One region of the Lysinibacillus sp. FW301-JW8 genome, then DNA from elsewhere that is predicted to be linked to it. Evidence: riboswitches for the same ligand, from Rfam matches in the RefSeq annotation. Region 1 holds a riboswitch; each other region holds the start of a gene.
The links. A riboswitch is a leader RNA that binds a small molecule or an ion and turns the genes downstream of it on or off. The one in region 1 is predicted to bind S-adenosylmethionine.
Positions count from the first base shown of each region.

Region 2: linked by a shared signal. The riboswitch ahead of AC3WOM_RS08915 (methionine ABC transporter ATP-binding protein) and the one ahead of AC3WOM_RS20430 (bifunctional homocysteine S-methyltransferase/methylenetetrahydrofolate reductase) in region 1 are both predicted to bind S-adenosylmethionine.
Region 3: linked by a shared signal. The riboswitch ahead of metA (homoserine O-acetyltransferase MetA) and the one ahead of AC3WOM_RS20430 (bifunctional homocysteine S-methyltransferase/methylenetetrahydrofolate reductase) in region 1 are both predicted to bind S-adenosylmethionine.
Region 4: linked by a shared signal. The riboswitch ahead of AC3WOM_RS19750 (MetQ/NlpA family ABC transporter substrate-binding protein) and the one ahead of AC3WOM_RS20430 (bifunctional homocysteine S-methyltransferase/methylenetetrahydrofolate reductase) in region 1 are both predicted to bind S-adenosylmethionine.

Region 1 covers NZ_JBYTBB010000060.1:6,502-11,184, forward strand. Annotated here, with positions in the region: gene metH (methionine synthase) at 1-694, opposite strand, end outside; gene AC3WOM_RS20430 (bifunctional homocysteine S-methyltransferase/methylenetetrahydrofolate reductase) at 687-2,534, opposite strand; SAM riboswitch class I at 2,620-2,719, opposite strand; gene AC3WOM_RS20435 (protoporphyrinogen oxidase) at 2,845-4,233, opposite strand; partial or broken gene AC3WOM_RS20440 (methyl-accepting chemotaxis protein) at 4,551-4,683, opposite strand, start outside.
Region 2 covers NZ_JBYTBB010000016.1:39,709-44,391, reverse strand. Annotated here, with positions in the region: gene gcvH (glycine cleavage system protein GcvH) at 1-204, shown strand, start outside; gene AC3WOM_RS08925 (toprim domain-containing protein) at 369-710, shown strand; gene AC3WOM_RS08920 (thioredoxin family protein) at 725-1,036, shown strand; SAM riboswitch class I at 1,093-1,196, shown strand; gene AC3WOM_RS08915 (methionine ABC transporter ATP-binding protein) at 1,280-2,308, shown strand; gene AC3WOM_RS08910 (methionine ABC transporter permease) at 2,298-2,966, shown strand; gene AC3WOM_RS08905 (MetQ/NlpA family ABC transporter substrate-binding protein) at 3,029-3,886, shown strand; gene AC3WOM_RS08900 (response regulator) at 4,156-4,683, shown strand, end outside.
Region 3 covers NZ_JBYTBB010000008.1:105,789-110,471, forward strand. Annotated here, with positions in the region: gene AC3WOM_RS05555 (TSUP family transporter) at 1-228, opposite strand, end outside; gene AC3WOM_RS05560 (TrmB family transcriptional regulator) at 354-1,136, shown strand; gene AC3WOM_RS05565 (nucleotide excision repair endonuclease) at 1,181-1,552, opposite strand; SAM riboswitch class I at 1,746-1,856, shown strand; gene metA (homoserine O-acetyltransferase MetA) at 1,980-2,915, shown strand; gene AC3WOM_RS05575 (bifunctional cytochrome P450/NADPH--P450 reductase) at 3,125-4,683, shown strand, end outside.
Region 4 covers NZ_JBYTBB010000056.1:25,950-30,632, forward strand. Annotated here, with positions in the region: gene AC3WOM_RS19740 (methionine ABC transporter permease) at 1-607, opposite strand, end outside; gene AC3WOM_RS19745 (methionine ABC transporter ATP-binding protein) at 600-1,625, opposite strand; gene AC3WOM_RS19750 (MetQ/NlpA family ABC transporter substrate-binding protein) at 1,846-2,679, opposite strand; SAM riboswitch class I at 2,768-2,872, opposite strand; gene AC3WOM_RS19755 (PPC domain-containing DNA-binding protein) at 3,122-3,625, shown strand; gene AC3WOM_RS19760 (pyridoxal phosphate-dependent aminotransferase) at 3,978-4,683, opposite strand, start outside.

The DNA of each region.
Region 1 (4,683 bases):
CTGGACCTGTCGCACAGTTCAAACCTACGGATAATGGTTTAATATGCTCGATAGAAATGTAGAATGCATCTATGGATTGCCCTGCAAGTGTCGTTCCCATCGGTTCAATTGTTCCTGATATCATCACAGGAAGCTCTTTGCCAGTCGCTTCAAATGCGCGAGATACTCCTAAAGTACCCGCCTTAACATTGAGCATATCCTGGCTGGTTTCTAGCAACAATACATCTGCACCAGCTTCAATTAACGCCATTGCCTGTACATAAAAATTTTCCTCTAGCTCATCAAAGGTAATTCCACCTGTAACTGATAGGGTTTTTGTAGTAGGTCCCATCGCTCCTGCTACAAAACGTGGCCAATCAGAGGTAGAAAAATCATCCACTGCCTTACGTGCTATATCCACAGCACGTTTATTGATTTCCTCTGCCTTTGCTCCCAGATCATATTCATTTAATACAAGAGGAGTACCTCCAAATGTATTCGTGCAAATAATATCTGCTCCTGCCTCCAGATATTTTCTATGAACCTTTTCAAGCACATCAGGTCTAGTTAGTACAAGATTCTCATTACAGCCATCATATTCCTCGCCACCGAAATCCTCAGCTGATAAGTTTTCATTTTGTAGCATTGTCCCCATTGCGCCATCAAGAATTAAAATTCGTTTCTCTAGTTGCTCTTCAATCAAATGCTTAGCCATTTATACTTACCCCTCTTTTTTGTTCATCCAATTGCTCAATAAATTTCATTAGTTCTAGCGTCATATCATAGCGTAGGAACGGTGTAATAAGATAAATACCATTGAAGTATTGTGCAGCTACCTCCACTAATTCCTTAGCAATTGCAATTCCTTCAAGCGTTGCGCGTTCCTTATCCTCACCACAAGCCTTCATACGTGCTAATGCTTCTTCAGATAATTTAATGCCTGGTACTTCATGATGTAAGAACTCCGCACTTTTATAGCTCGTTACTGGCATAATTCCTATATAGATTGGTACTTCTAAATGCTTTGTTGCCTCATAAATTTCTACAATTTTTTCCTTTGTATAGACTGGCTGTGAAATAAAATAATCTGCCCCATGCTCAATTTTCTTTTCTAATCGAGATACAGCTCGGTCTAATACACGTACATTTGGATTAAACGCAGCGGCTACAGAGAAATTTGCCTTTTGACGTAGCGGCTTCCCTGAAAATGATACACCCTCATTTAACTGTTTGATTAATTGTATTAGCTCCATTGATGATACGTCATAAACACTTGTTGCTCCTGGGAAATCGCCAACCTTTGTTGGATCTCCAGTCACCGCTAATATATCATGAATTCCTAGTGCATTTAAGCCCATTAAATGGGATTGCAGACCAATTAAATTACGATCTCGACATGTAATATGTGTTAGCGGGCGTACCCCATGTGTTTCTTTCAGTAATGCGCCCATTGCCACATTGCTTATTCTTGGAGATGCAAGTGAATTATCCGCCATCATAACCACATCTGCGCCTGCCTCATATAATTTTTTAGCACCTTTAATAAAGCCATCGATTTCTAAATGTCTTGGTGTATCCAACTCTACAATAACCGAGCGTTGACGTTTTACTTTTATATGCAGAGGCTCAAATCTTGATGGTTCTGCCTCACGTACAATCTCTACTTTTTCTGGCTTCGCTAATTTTTCTTCTACCGGAGACAGCTCCTCTAAGTATTTTTTTGCTGCAGCAATATGCTTTGGCGTCGTACCACAGCAACCGCCTATTAAACGTACACCTTGATCTCGAAGTGCTACAGCTGCTCGACCAAAATAGTCTGTCTCAGACTCATAAACCACTCGGCCGTCTTCTAAGTCTAGAAGAGATGCATTTGGATATGCTGACATAAATGCCTTCTCAGGAAGCTCTACACCTTCAAATGCTTGAATCGTATGGAATGGACCTAAACGACAGTTAACACCTACAATATCAGCTCCAAGCGCTTCAAGCTCATGTAGAGCGTTATTTAAACTCTTACCATTTTGCAATACTCCCGGTTCATGCATTGAAACTTGCGCAATGATTGGCAACTTGGTTTTTACTCGAAGCATTTTTAATGTCGCTGTTAATTCTTCAAAATCATAATAGGTTTCAAGTAAAAGGCCGTCTGGATTCCCTGCAAGTAATACAGTTGCTTGCTCTTCCACAGTCGCTAAAATTTCTTCTAACGTTGCATCGCTTTTTCGGATGCCTCGAATTCCTCCGATAGTTCCTAAAACAAATTGACCGCCATCTGCAGCGGCTCGCTTTGCAATTGTAATAGCAGCTTCATTAAACTGCTGAACACGCGATTCTAATCCATAGCGTGCTAATTTTATGGCATTCGCTCCATAAGTATTTGTTTGAATAATGTCGGCTCCAGCTACGATATACTCTCTATGAATCTTTTCAATTAATTCTGGTCTTTGAACATTCATTTCCTCATGACAGTACTCCAAGCCATAGCCGTATAATACCGTACCAATTGCACCATCTGCTGTCAGAACATGCGTTTTTAACTTTTCAAGCAATCCCATAAAACTAGCCCCTCTTCCTATTTTTCTATAATAAAAAAGCCTTCTTTAACACAAAGAAGGCTTTTACGTTTCGTAATTTTGTTCCTTCTCATCTTCGACCATAGGGTCTTCTGGATTTAGCACCTGACAAAAAGTTGGTTGCTGAAGCATCATAGGGCCAGTCCCTCAGCTTCTCTTGATAAGAATTTAGTATGAATTTTTTAAATAATTAAAAGAATCATATCGTTAACAAACGTTTGAGTCAAGACTATTTCACGTAACAAAGGATATTTCAAACGAAAAATATAATTTTTTGTCTTATATTCTGCAATTAAGAGAGTTTTTCAGCAATATCCTCCCCTATTTTTTTACCGTTTTGAATACAAGCACCTATACCTACACCAAAATAAGAGCAGCCAGCAATGGATAAATTCGGATAGTTTGTTTCGAGCTCTTGTAATAAACCCTGTAATGCCTCACGATGAGCTAAATCATATTTCGGCATTTGATCAATCCATCTACTCACATTCACGACATTTGGCTTTTCTTCAATTCCCAAGCTTTTTCTTACATCCTCTAAGGCAACAACCGCTAATTCTTCATCTGTCATCCTACGTAACTTCTCATACGCAGGGTTAATACTTTTATAGAAGAGTCGAACAAGTAATTGCTCATTTGCTGAAGTATGCTTCCACTTGCGGCTTGTCCATGTCGCTGCATTACAGATTACATCCGAATTATGTGACACAATAAAGCCTGTTCCATCAGCTGGTAATCTATTATCGGGTACATCAAATCCTAAATAAATCGTAATGGCTGAGGCAGTATTGAACTGTTCAAAATAACGGTTCAATGTATCATCCTTTAATAAGCTCTGTACAGCTTCATTAGGTAATGCTAAAACAACATGATCTGCTTTAATAACCGTATCATCTGCCAAAGTAACAGTGTAGTGATCTTCCTGCTTGTTGACACTTGTAATGGTAATTCCCTTAATAATTTCTACATCAGTTAACGTTTCTTCAAGACGATCAATTAAAGACGATAAACCATTTTTAAACGAAATAAACTTTTTATTAGCGGCTTTTACAAATTGTTCTCGATTTGCATCAAAACCTTTAATGATACTACCGTACTCATTTTTATAATCAATTAAATAAGGTAAAGTGGAGGCTATCGATAATTGATGTAAATCTCCTGAATACACTCCTGCAAGTACTGGCGCTATTTGGTTTTGTACAAGCTCCTCGCCTAAATAATACGTTAAAAATTCTCCGATAGAGCTATCCTTTGTAAAGCCCGCATTCGGCATTGTCAAATCCTTTAATGCTTCTTTTTTACCTTCTTCGGATACAAGTGTGCTTTCCTCCAGAGAGTGTAGGCTCATTGGAATGCCGAACGTCGAATCTGCCGGAATGGCATGGAGCTCATTATTTGTGTATATATAGGAAATCCCAGTTTCGTTGTATACCAAATCTTGCTCAAAATTAAGCTCTTCAATCAGTTCCATAACACCTTTATGACGAGCTACAATTGAATCTGCCCCTGTTTCCATAATGAATCCATGTTCGTGAGCAGAGTGCAGCTTACCACCTAGATATGTATTTTTTTCAACAAGCACAAGCTTTACATCTAAATTTTTCTCCTTCACTTGACGCTGCAAATAATGCATCGTACATAAACCCGTAATTCCGCCGCCTAATACAACCACTGTTTCCATATTAACCGCCCCTAATTTTTGTTGTCTTCCTTTAGTATAAACTCTTTTTATTGAAAATTACGCTAAATCCTTTACAAATTTAGCAAAAATGGAGCTATCCAGTGGTTAGGATAGCTCCATTTCTATGACTAAAGTATGTATTTTTCCATAATAATACAAAAAATACTTTTAACCTTAAATCTCGGTCATCAGCTTGCAAAATTGCATAACCTATATATCGCCTTCAGAACCATTAATTTACACATATTAATGGTTTTTATAGTGTTTACAGGCTGTAGATCTTCAGTTGCCACAATAAATACTATACTTGCTATGAATTAATTTAAGTGTTGGGCAACATTTGCTAATTTCTCAGCTGAATTTGTTACTTCTTCAAAGGCAACTCCCAACTCATTAAGAATCTCCGCTATTGTTAAAACTTCTTTTTCCATACTATCATTCTGCTCTTTT
Region 2 (4,683 bases), on a different contig from region 1:
GAATCAGTGAAAACTGTTTCTGAATTATATGCACCAATCTCAGGTACAGTAGTTGAAGTAAATGCAGATTTAGAAGATAGCCCAGAATTCGTTAATGAATCACCATATGAAAAAGCTTGGATGATCGTTGTTGAGCCTGCTGATGCATCAGAAGTTGAAAAGCTTATGACAGCAGAGCAATACGAAGAAATGATCGCTGAATAAGACAAGCCCTAATAGAAAAACGTCGGCATTTACCGACGTTTTTTATTATCTTCATGGCTGGTAAGATAGTTTGCTTCTCAATGGGTGTCTAACATTACCATCGTTAGTACTTAATTGATATAATGATTATAAGGAAAAGGGATATGTCTAATGGGGGTGGCGTGATGTTCGAGGGAAAATGCTTAATTGTTGAAGGCCGTTCGGATAAGCTTCAAATTGAACCTATTTTAAGTGAAGATGTCACAATACTTTGTACGAATGGTACAATTGGTGTGCATCAATTAGAAGTGTTGCTTGATCCATATGAAGGCTGTGAGCTTTATACATTTTTTGATGCAGATCCATCAGGAGATAAGCTGCGGGCATTAATGGACAGACATTATCCAGAGGCAGAGCATTTACGTACAATGCCAACGTATAAAGAAGTCGAGACAACTCCAAGAAAGATATTAGCAATGATATTGCTACGAGCACATTTCTCAATCCATAATCAATTTATTTTGTAAGGTTGCGTGAAAAAATGGAAGAATGGTCAAAAGAGCAGTGGGTCGCGGCTATCCAGTCGGGGGAAAGAGCTGCCTTTTATTTATATACACCTTTGTGTGGTACATGTGCTGTAGCATCGAAAATGATGATGATTGTTGAGCAATTACTGCCTAAGCTTCAAATCGGCAAAGCAAACCTAAATTTTGTTGAGGAGATTGCTTTAGATCACGAAATCGAGAGTGTACCTTGTCTACTCGTCTGTGATGGCGGAAAAGTGACAGAAAAAATCTATGCTTTTCAATCCGTACCATTTTTATACGAATTGTTAAAAAAATCAATTGACTGAAGTTTGCTAGCATGGTAAAGTAACAAATAGATTACTAAAACATTAAATATATCGAACTCTTATGAAGAGTGGCGGAGGGAAGTGCCCTATGAAGCCCGGCAACCATCACAAAGTGAAAAGGTGCCAAATCACCCAAAGATTTATCTTTGAAAGATGAGAGAACGGTTGAGCGTATAAATACGTGACCCCTTCTACTTGTCTGTGAGTGAAGGGGTTTTCTATATGAGAAAAGGAGTATTCGCTATGATCCAGCTTCAAAATATTACGAAGAAATACAAAACCGCAAATGGCGAATTAACAGCAGTCAAAGACGTAAACCTTTCCATTAATAAAGGTGAAATATTTGGCATTATCGGCTATAGTGGCGCTGGTAAAAGTACGATGATTCGTTTATTGAACGGCTTAGAAAAGCCTACATCTGGTACGGTGAAGGTTAACAATCAAGAGTTTTCATCTATAAAGGGGCAAAAGCTCAGAGATGCTAGACAAAAGGTAAGTATGATTTTCCAGCATTTTAATCTACTATGGTCTAGAACCGTTGCTGAAAATATCGCTTTTCCACTAGAAATCGCAGGTGTTTCAAAGGCACAGCGTGATGCACGTGTGAAAGAATTGATTACCCTTGTTGGTTTAGATGGACGTGATCAGGCGTATCCATCACAGCTATCGGGTGGTCAAAAGCAACGTGTCGGTATTGCTAGAGCGCTAGCCAATAATCCAGAGGTTTTATTATGTGATGAGGCAACCTCAGCACTTGATCCAGAGACTACGGATGCAATCTTGGATTTACTTGTTGATATTAACGAGCGTTTAGGATTAACAATTGTGTTAATTACACATGAAATGCACGTTATTCGTAAAATCTGTCATCGTGTAGCAGTAATGGAGGCAGGAGAAATAGTAGAACGTGGTGAGGTTTTACAAGTATTTCAAGCACCACAAGCCACTATTACGAAAAAATTTGTGTCTCAAATTACAGATACAAAGGAAACGCAGGAGACGGTTGCACAAATAAAAGCAAATTATCCAACTGGACAACTTGTTAAGCTAATTTTTGTCGGCGAAAAAACAGAGCAACCTGTTATTTCACACCTCGTCAAGCACTTTGATGTAGAAGTCAGTATTGTGCATGGTAATATCTCTCAAACGAAAAACGGTGCTTACGGTACACTTATTGTGCAAATTGATGGTACAGAGGCAAATGTTGCTGATGCATTAGGTTACTTAAATACAGTCGAAGTACAAACGGAGGTGATTTCAAATGCTAACTAATCTCTTTCCGAATGTCGACTGGGAGCGAATGTGGACAGCTACCTATGAAACATTGTATATGACTGCTTTTTCAACCGTAGTAACATTCATCCTTGGATTAGTAATTGGAATCGTATTATTTTTAACAAGTCCACATCAACTTTGGGCTAATAAGATTGTTAATTTTTTAACAGGATCACTCGTAAATATTTTCCGTTCACTTCCATTTATCTTGTTAATTATTTTATTAATTCCATTTACGAAATTCTTGTTCGGCACAATCCGAGGTGCCAATGCTGCGTTGCCAGCACTAATTATTGGTGCTGCACCATTCTATGCACGTATGGTATTAATTGCATTACGTGAAATTGATAAAGGGGTAATCGAGGCAGCCCGTTCTATGGGTGCTAAAACTTCTACTATTATATGGAAGGTGTTAATTCCAGAATCATTACCAGCACTTATTTCAGGTATTACTGTAACAGCAGTCGCACTTGTTGGGTATACAGCTATGGCTGGAATTATTGGTGCAGGCGGGTTAGGAAACTTAGCTTTCTTGGACGGCTTCCAACGTAATCGCTCTGATGTGACATTAATGGCAACTATTCTAATCTTAGTAGTCGTATTTATTATTCAATGGATAGGCGATATGATTACTGCTAAAACAGATAAACGTTAAAGGTTATTTCGGTTTTCTACCGTTAACATATTTTTGAACAAAATAAAAGGGAGTGTAATAAAATGAAGAAGTTATTAGCGGGATTATTCTTATCAGTATTAGTACTAGCTTTAGCTGCTTGTGGTGCTGGTAAAAAAGATGATGCAAGCTCAGGTGCATCAACAGAAGATAAAACAGATAGTAAAGAAAATGTAACATTAACAGTAGGTGCTTCAAATACACCACACGCAGTTATCCTAGAAAAAGCAAAACCGATTTTAGCTGAACAGGGTATTGATCTTAAAATTGAAACGTATACAGATTATGTATTACCTAACCAAGATTTAGACTCTAAAACACTTGATGCTAACTATTTCCAACATATTCCTTATTTGGAGCTTCAAATTAAAGACAATGGCTATGATTTCGTAAATGCAGGTGGTGTTCATATTGAGCCAATCGGCATCTACTCTAAAAAATATAAAACACTTGATGAACTACCAGAGGGCGCAACAATTCTACTTTCTAGCTCAGTTGCAGACCACGGTCGTATGCTTTCATTATTGGAAGCTAAGGGCTTAATTAAACTAAAAGACGGCATTGACAAAACAGCAGCAGAGCTTAAAGATATCGCTGAAAATCCTAAAAACTTCAAATTCGATGCAAATACTGCTCCTGAAATGCTTGTACAAATGTACGAAAATAATGAAGGTGATGCGGTACTAATTAACTCTAACTTTGCAATCGATAATGGCTTAAATCCAGTTAATGATTCAATTGCTCTTGAAGATAAAGAGTCTCCGTATGTGAATATTATTGCTGTTCGTGCTGGAGATGAAACAAAGGAAGAAATTAAAAAATTATTAGAAGTTCTAACATCAAAAGAAATCCAAGACTTCATCCTTGAGGAATGGAAAGGTTCAGTTGTACCAGTTCAATAATTAATATTTTTATAAAAGGGTATGTGAGTGATAAAGCTTACATACCTTTTTTGTTGTTGGGATTTTAGTAGTATGAAAGTCAATTTTTTGTAAAGTAAATCAAAAAAATATTATATTTTGACAGAAGAAAAATGATATTTCCAATATTTTTGTATAGAAATTGAGTAGTATAATTTATTACTATAGTTCTGTTGTTTATATATGAAATAAGTGATAGAAAATAGTAAAGAGATTGAAATACCTCTTATATCAATATTGGAGTGAAACCAATGAGTAAAATAATGAGTACAGAAGATGTCATGCAGGAGCATGAAGTTAAACGATATTTTGAAATTTGGCGTGAAAGTGTTATACGATCACGACTTACGTTTACGGCAGTTTTTTTAAAATTAGCGCATCCCTTACAGCTGCCTACCACTCATAATAAAATGACTACCTTTTTACAATTAAAAATCCGCAAAACAGATTTACTTTTTCAATTAGCTGATGGAGAGCACTGGGGGATATTCTTTTTACAGAGTAGTGATGTAGAGGCAAAAGCCTTTCTGAATCGGATTTTTGCTATTTTAAAAGAAGAGAAGGCATTTAATCGTATAACATTAAAAGCATCTATAACGGAAATTAGAAATAATAGTGTAGACTTTGAAACGTTGATAGCTAAAAATAAGCAAAAATTAGCAGATAATGAACAATCAACATGGTCCATAGCACAAATCGAGGATTATCGTGAGCAACCAAATGAGCAGGTGAAGGTAAGTATCCTTGAACAAAACCCTATTTTTAGAAAAGTCCTTGAA
Region 3 (4,683 bases), on a different contig from region 1:
ACGAATGTCTAACTGTCCTGAACGATAAAAGGAAATCGTAGAGGTTAAAGAACCCATAGTCCCCGCTAACTTATTGGTTGCAACGGCTGCTGCAGGATTTAAACCCGCAAACAAAAGAGCAGGTAATGAGATTAAGCCACCACCACCAACCACAGAGTCTACAAAGGCTGCGAGAAACCCAAACGCAATCAATAAAATTACTACATTTACATCTACTTCAAAAAGCATGTTGACACCTCATTAGATAGTTACTACTGAAATAGTAACTAATTTTTATTTCGCTGTAAAGACTATTTTTTTCATTAGCTTCTATTCATCAAATTATTCTATAATAAAGGAAATGGAGGGATTGGATGGATGAATTAATCGCCCAATTAAAAGAGCTAGGATTTACAGAATATGAAGGAAAGGCCTATACGGCACTTGTCCAAAAGAGCCATATTAGTGCTTATCAGGTCAGCAAAAACTCTGGTATTCCTCGAGCAAGAGTTTATGACATACTGGATGTGCTCGTTGAAAAAGGATTAGTGCTGAAAGAGGAGGCTGCTGATCAAACAACTTATTCTTCCATTCCTGTTGCTATGTTTTTACAGCAAATTCAACAGCGCTGGCAATCGAATTTTACGTCAATTAGTGACCAATTAGAAAAATTAGAAACTAAGGAGCAGGAAGCGGAGCCTAAAGTGTTAATGTTAAAAGGGAAGCAGACCATTATTAATTATTGTCAGTCATTATTAAAGAAAGCGGAGAAAAAGGTACTTCTTTCTATGTGGGAAGAGATGTATGAAGCATTGAGAGAGGATATTTTATTGGTGGCTGAACAAGTTCCTGTTCACGGTATTACACTATATGTGCATGAACCTGTGTCATCCATCGATATGCATCGAATGACATATTATACGAAAAAATCTTCTACACAGCACTGGTTTATCTTGTCTATCGATGGTCAAGAGATGATTTATGGACATTCTCCTTCAAATCTTGAAACTGCTTTTATTACGAATGATCCGGTTCACATTTATTTATTAGAGGATTATATTTGGCATGATGTCCTTATTAATCGTCTCCTAAGACGAGATGATCATGAGCTTGAGGAATGGATTACGAAAGAACGAAAAGCATTTTTTGTAGAGTAAAAAATAAAGAATCTGCTTGCCTTTAGAGGCAAGCAGATTCTTTTTTAATAAAATACTTTATCAACATTATATCTAGAGCGGAAAACATTAATGGCATACGTTTCGTAAATTTCACGTTCCATTGGATCTTCTATTTCATAAACTTCAATTTTGAAAATTTCTTGACGATGATTTTTCATAGGTGATACATTGTCTTCAAAATGTTTTTTTATACGTTGACGAATTTTACGCGCTTTACCGACAAATAAAAGCTCATTTTTCTCATTGTAAAATAAGAAAATGCCACCTTTGTCTCGTGTGATTTTATGGAAGTCAATAAAACCATGGTATGGTGTAATTGGTACATCACCAGGCTTTAAATCTTGCTCACGCTGGCGAATCACTAAATCTGGTTTAGGAAATTCAATTTTAATCAAGCTATTCACGTTCCTCTCTGTTACTAAAGGTATATGTTAACATAATCACAGCATGTTTACCATAAAATTTCATATGTTGTTATGATGATTAGTGTTCATCAAAATTTAGCTAAACATGCATAGTAATGACAAAATATTCTATGTTTTATTGATATTCTTAATAGTTCATGTTACAATTCATTTTAATTAAATAATCTTATCAAGAGAAGCTGAGGGATTTGGCCCGATGACGCTTCAGCAACCTCTAACAAATGTTAGAAAGGTGCTAATTCCAGCAAAGGTTTTTTCCTTTGAGAGATAAGAGTGAACGTGGTGAAAATCCCCCTCATTCTATCTCGCATGGAATAAGGGGGATTTTTTAATTTCATAAAAAGTGTCATTGTAAACTTGATTTTGAAGAGGGAAATAAAAGAGAGGGGAATGCAAGATGCCAATTAATATTCCAAAAAACTTACCAGCTGGAGAACATTTACGAGAGGAAAAGATTTTCGTGATGGAAGAGGATCGTGCGAATACACAACAAATTCGTCCATTAAATATATTAATTTTCAACTTAATGCCTGAAAAAGAGAAAACAGAGCTGCAATTACTGCGCTTGCTAGGGAATACGCCACTGCAAGTCAATATTACATTTTTAAATACAGCAACACATGAATCAAAAAATGTTAGTAAATCACATTTACAGCTATTTTACACAACTTTCCAACAAATTCGTCATCGCCGCTTTGACGGAATGATTATTACAGGAGCACCTGTAGAGAAGATGGCTTTTGAAGAAGTGAATTACTGGCAGGAAATCTCACAAATTATGGATTGGTCTAAGAAAAACGTGACATCTATCCTACATATATGTTGGGGGGCACAGGCTGCTTTATATCATCATTATGGAATCGGGAAGGTTGAACTTCCAGCAAAATGCTCAGGTGTTTATTCGCATGTCATTACAGATTTAACAGTCGACTTAGTGCGTGGATTTAGTGATTTATTTACAGCACCACATTCTCGTTATACATCTGTTTCTATTGATGAAGTACGCAATCATCCTGATTTACGTTTACTGTCCTATTCAGAGGATGCAGGTGTATTTATTGTGCAGTCCAAGGATAATAAAAACATTATGATCACAGGTCATCTTGAGTATGATGCAACAACTTTAGCAGATGAATATAATCGAGATGTCGCAAAAGGGTTAGATATTACTGTACCGGTGAACTATTTCCCGAATGACGACCCAGCACATGAGCCAATTAATACATGGCGTGCCCATACCCATTTGCTATTCTCAAACTGGCTGAATTACTATGTTTATCAAGAAACACCATATGAATGGGATTTCGTTGATGAAATTGAATATCATATTTAGTTAAATTTAAATCCGCAAAAAGCCCAATGTCTCAACTTACTAGAGTGAGAGGTTGGGCTTTTGCTATTTCACTCTTTGTTCACAAATACTGCCATTTTTCCCTTGGATAATTTCTAAAAAGTTGAGTTCTACTTAATTTTTGGTATATTATTTTATCAAATGATAGATTTAACTATCATTTTTTATTTTACTGAAAGAAGGGATTCATGATGATAAGTGTAGAAGATGTTCCAAAACCAAAAACATTTGGTCCACTTGGCCATTTGCCCTTAATCGATAAAGAGCAGCCAACATTATCACTTTGTAAGCTTGCAGAAGAGTATGGGCCGATATATCGATTAGAAATACCAGGTTATACGAGCTTAGTAATATCTGGTCATGAATTGGTAGCTGATGTTTGTGATGTTTCACGTTTTGATAAGCAGATTTATAGTGAGTTAGAAAATGTTCGTGCTTTTGGTGGTGATGGCCTATTTACAAGCAGAACAACTGAGCCGAACTGGCAAAAGGCACATAATATCCTACTTCCCACGTTTAGTAAACAGGCTATGAAGGATTATCATTCTATGATGACGGATATTGCTACACAGCTGATACAAAAATGGGAACGTTTGAATCCGATGGAGGAAATTGATGTCCCAGAGGATATGACACGGTTAACGCTAGATACCATTGGATTATGTGGCTTCAACTATCGTTTTAATAGCTTTTATAGAGAAACACATAGCCCTTTTATTATGAGTATGGTTCGTGCTTTAAATGAAGCCATGTTAAAAAGTTCCCGATTAAAAATACAAAATCTGATGATGGTTGGCACAAGGCGTCAATTTAACGAAGATATTGAAACAATGTTTTCATTAGTAGATAAAATTATTGAGGAGCGAAAGACAAGAGGTATGCAGGAGGAGATAGATTTACTAGGCAGAATGTTAAATGTAAAAGATCCTGACACAGGAGAAACGCTGAGCGATGAAAATATTCGCTATCAAATCATTACATTTTTGATAGCTGGACATGAAACAACAAGTGGATTGCTATCCTTTGCCCTCTATTTTTTAATTAAGCATCCTGAAGTGCTAGAAAAGGCTTATAAGGAAGTTGATCAAGTATTGACTGAAGAAACACCAACATATGAACAGATTTTACAGCTAAAGTACATTCGTCTAATTTTAAATGAATCATTACGTTTATGGCCAACAGCACCTGGCTTTGAGCTTTATGCTAAAGAGGATACTGTGATTGGCGACAAGTATTTGATTAAAAAAGGAGACAATATTAGTGTTCTTCTGCCGCAGCTTCATCGTGATAAAAATGTGTGGGGTGAAAATGCTGAACAATTTTATCCAGAGCGCTTTGAAGATCCTCAGAATATTCCTACACATGCCTTTAAACCGTTTGGAAATGGTCAGCGTGCCTGTATCGGCATGCAATTTGCCCTTCATGAGGCAACTTTGGTGTTAGCAATGATTTTACAGCGTTTTGAATTAATTGATTATGATAATTATCAATTAAAAATACAGCAAACTCTTACGATAAAGCCAGGTGATTTTAAAATTCGAGTAAAGCAGCGTAATCGAGTAATTAACCAGAAAACAACAGTAGCACCTCAGCGACTAGAAAAAATGCAGACTTTACCAGAACTCAGTGTAGAGAATGCAAAAATGTCTTTGTTAATCCTCTATGGCTCTGATTTGGGAACAGCAGAAAGAGTTGCTAAACAGTTAGCAGACGAATCTATTTTGTATGGTATTCACAGTGAAGTAGCTTC
Region 4 (4,683 bases), on a different contig from region 1:
TTAAAATAAATACGGTCGCATACATAACATCGACCTCATAGCGTAAATGACCATAACGGTAGGCAAGATCACCTAAACCACCCGCACCAACCATTCCTGCCATTGCTGTTGCTCCAATAAGACCAATTGTGGCAATGGTTAAGCCTAAAATGATAGAAGGGCGAGCCTCGCGTAATAAAACATTCCAGATAATATGACGGCGTTTAATGCCCATTGCTGTATAAGCCTCTACAACACCTGGGTCCACTTCTAATAGTGCTGTCTCCATCAGTCGTGCGATATAAGGTGCCGTATAAACAACAAGTGGTACAATCACACCTTTCACACCAATCGTTGTCCCAACAATTAGCTTTGTAAACGGTAAAATAAAGAAGAGTAAAATGATAAATGGGACGGAGCGAATTATATTAATGAATAAATTAAAAAATTGATAAAGAAATTTATTTTCAAAAGATTGACCAGGACGTGTTAAAACAATTAAGAGCCCTAATGGAATTCCAATGACTATGGAAAAGAATAAAGATATTCCGACCATTTGGAAGGTTTCGATAATTGATTTTCCAATAACATCTGACCAATCTGTAAAGAAGCCTTGAATACTATTCATTTTGTTCGCCTCCTAATTCCTCTACGGCTACTCCATTTTCTGTGAAATACGTTAATGCCTTTTGTACAATATGCGCCTCACCATTTAAATGAACGACGATATTTCCGACGATGCCATTTTTTAATTCAATAATATTGGCAGTTAAAATATTTGGCTGAACATCGTATACTTTGCTGACCTCTGTCAGTAACGGTTTTCCAGTACTTTCTCCGAGAAATGTTAGACGAATAACACTCCCTGAAACATTGAGCTGCTGGATAAGAGAAGGGGATAGATTACGCTGTGAAATCGTGTTCAAGAACTTTCGCGTTGTTGGGTGCTGAGGCTTCGCAAAAAGATCAATAGCAGAGCCGTATTCCACAACTTTCCCTGCTTCAAGAACAGATACATCATCGCAGATTTTTTGTATGACATTCATTTCATGCGTAATAAGTAAAATAGTAATGCCTAGCTCACGATTAATTTTCAATAAAAGCTCAAGAATGGCTTCTGTTGTTTCTGGATCAAGTGCACTAGTCGCTTCATCACTTAGTAAGATTTCGGGTTCCTGTGCTAATGCACGGGCAATAGCAACTCGTTGTTTTTGACCTCCTGAAAGCTGACTTGGAAAGCTTTCTAATTTTTCTGTTAAACCAACAATTTCAGCGTATTTCGCCACACGATTTTTTACTTCGACATCGTTATAGCCAAGAAGCTTTAATGGGATAGCAATATTGTTATAAACGGTCGCAGTTTTTAAGAGATTAAAATGCTGGAAGATCATCCCGATCTTTTGACGGGTCTTTCGAAGATCATTTAGGGAAAGGGAAGTAATATCCACATTATTGATCCAAACTTTTCCTGCTGTTGGACGCTCCAATAGGTTGACACAGCGAATAAGTGTACTTTTACCTGCACCACTATAGCCAATGACCCCATGAATTTCACCTTTTTTAACATGAAGGTTAATCCCATCCACTGCTCTGACAATACCTTTTTTTGTTTTAAATTCTTTGGATATATTTTCTAACCGAATCATATGGATGTCTCCTTTCTAAAAAGCAAGAATCTGCTCGCTTTCCCAAAGGATTCTAGCAGATTCTCTATTTTATCCCGCTTAACGTGCTGTATAATCCCCTTTTCAAGAACAAAAAATTCTAAGTAGGGATCTTAATAACCTGTATAAGCCCAATTGTTTCAACGAATAATCAGTGGAAGATGGGGAAAATAACCACTTTATCGAAGTCTATTTTTAGTACTTACCAGCTTGCAATTACAGAACCCTTAAATTCATCTTCAATAAATTTGCGTACTTCATCAGATTGATAAGCTTCAACGAATTTTTTAATCGTTGGATCATTCTCATTTTCGGCACGTACTACGATATAGTTTACATAAGGAGAGTCAGTAGATTCTAAAAGGATAGAATCTTCTTTAGGATTAATGCCAGCATCAAGCGCAAAGTTTGTATTAATAGCAGCTACATCAACCTCACTAAGCTGCTTTGGAATTTGTGCAGCCTCTAACTCTATGAATTTTAAATTTTTCTTGTTTTCTTCAACATCACGGATAGATGCTGTTAGGCCAGTACCTTCTTTTAATTTAATATAGCCAGCTTCTTGTAAAACAAATAGTGCACGGGCACCGTTTGTTGGATCGTTTGGTAAACCAAATGTTGCTCCGTCTGGTATTTCATCAAAAGATTTATATTTTTCAGAGTAAACACCCATTGGATTCAGAATAGTTTTTCCTACTGGTACTAAGTCTGTATCATGATCTTTATTAAAAGTATCTAAGAAAGGCTCGTGCTGATAGCTGTTTGCATCAAGATCGCCTTCAGCTAATGAAGTATTAGGTAAAACATAGTCAGAGAAGGATTTAAGCTCTACTTCCAAGCCTTTTTCCTTTGCAACTTTTGCCGCAACCTCTGCAATTTGTTCATGTGGACCAGAAGTAACCCCTACTACGATTTTATTTTCATCAATAGCCTTACCTTGGTCACCTTTACTATCTTCTTTTGTACCGCAGCCTACTAATGCAGCTGCTAATGTAAGACCTGCTATGCCTAATAAAAATTTGTTTCGTTTCTTCATGAATATGACCTCCAAAGTTTGTTTTATCGGTTTTTAAAAATAAAAAAACTCTCTTATAAACTAAGAGAGGCTCATGAAAAAACGTCCTCTCTTATCTATCAAACGACAATCGTTTGCAGGATTTAGCACCTTCCTTTAAAAAGGAGGTTGCCGAGCTTCATAGGGCCAGTCCCTCAGCTACTCTTGATAAGAGATATATAGTATTTTTATAAATCCGATAGAACTAATATAAATTATAGGTTATTATTAGTCAATAATTATTTTATTTTTTATTTATTTTGATTTAGCAAATATGTGAAGAGATGAATGGTTTTTTGTTTTTGCATCCGCTGAATCAAGTGAGAGCCCCCTACGGATTTTGAGTAGAAGCTTTTAGAGCTAGCTAGACGTTGGGGTGTAATTGGTTATGATAAAAAACTTTGAAGCAAAAAGGGGTGTAGAGATGCCTATAAGAGTAAATTACGGAGTTGGAGCATTTGGAAAAGTGATTAGTGCTCGTATTTTAATGGGGACTGATATTATCGAGGGGATAGAAGCAATCTGTCAAGAGAACGATATTGAGTCGGCTACCATTGTTAGCTGTATTGGCAGTTTTCAAAAAAGTAGTTTTGTATATTTAGTACCAGATGAGACCTCTAAAATTAATGTCGGTTTCAGTGAAGTAGTTAAAAAAGAGGGACCCCTTGAATTTATTCAAGGTGCTGGTGTTGTGTGTAAACGTGATGGAGAATATGAGACGCATCTTCATGGATCAATGAGTGATCAATGGGGTCAAGTATCGGGAGGGCATTTGATAAAGGGTGGAAATATTGTAATTACAGCCGATATCGTTTTAGCTGAGGTACAGGGCATTCAGCATATTCGCCAATTTGATGATGAAACAGGACATGTTCAATTTTATCCTTTAGAAAAAGATTTACAGAGTCCAAGAAAGATCGAGAAATGAAAAAACTGTTCTATGGCATTGCTGTAGAACAGTTTTTTTGGAATTTGTTTATATCAATTATGCCTCGGCATAATTGCGTCCGGAATCGGCTTTGTGCTTAGGCCTGCATGAAGCAGGTCAGTTAGCCGTTATCGCATGGATGCGATGATTTTAGGCTAACATCCTTTATTAACTTCTTTTCGATTCCGTGACATCCGCCAGAGGCTTTGGGTCAACACGATGTTGGTCACTCAGGCGTTTTCACAGGATGTGAAGATCTTAGCCTGAGTTCCTCTATTTCAGCGGGTGTTTGGACACCTCTGAAAAGTAGCTTAAATTCATTCAGATCACTACCTATAGAGGTGGGAGACTTCTACTGAAAGAAGTTAAATAAATTTAATTGCTCGATTCGACTTATTGCTTCACGTAAACGTTCTTCGCTTACAAGTAAGCCAACACGGACATAGCCCTCGCCATATTGTCCAAAGCCATTTCCTGCTGCTACAGCAATATCTGCTTTGTCGAGCAAGAGATCTGCAAATTGCTCACTTGTATAGCCTACTGGAACAGGGAGCCATGCAAAAAAAGAGCCCTTGGGTGCAGTTACATGCCAGCCAATACGCTGAGCCTCTTCGATTAAGACATTTCGCCTACGTTCATAAGTAGCTCTGAGCTCGTCTGCACATTCCTGTGGTGCTGAGAGTGCAATGGCTGCTGCTTGTTGTACAGCAGGGAATTGACTGCAAAATAGGTGATCTTGTATTAGATTAATGGCAGCAATAATATCTGCATTCCCAACTGCAAAACCGATGCGCCAGCCTGCCATATTGTATGTTTTGGATAGTGTATACATTTCAATTCCAACATCCTTAGCACCATCTGCCTGTAGGAAGCTAACAGGCTTGTTTCCATCAAATCCAATTGCTCCATAGGCAAAATCATGCGAAACGATGATATTATGCTCTTTTGCAAAGCGAACCGTTTCCTCGAAAAATTCAATTGTTGCAGTACCACCAGTTGGATTATTTGGGTAATTCAAATATAAAAGTTTCGCCTTTTCTTTTATATCATCAGATAAG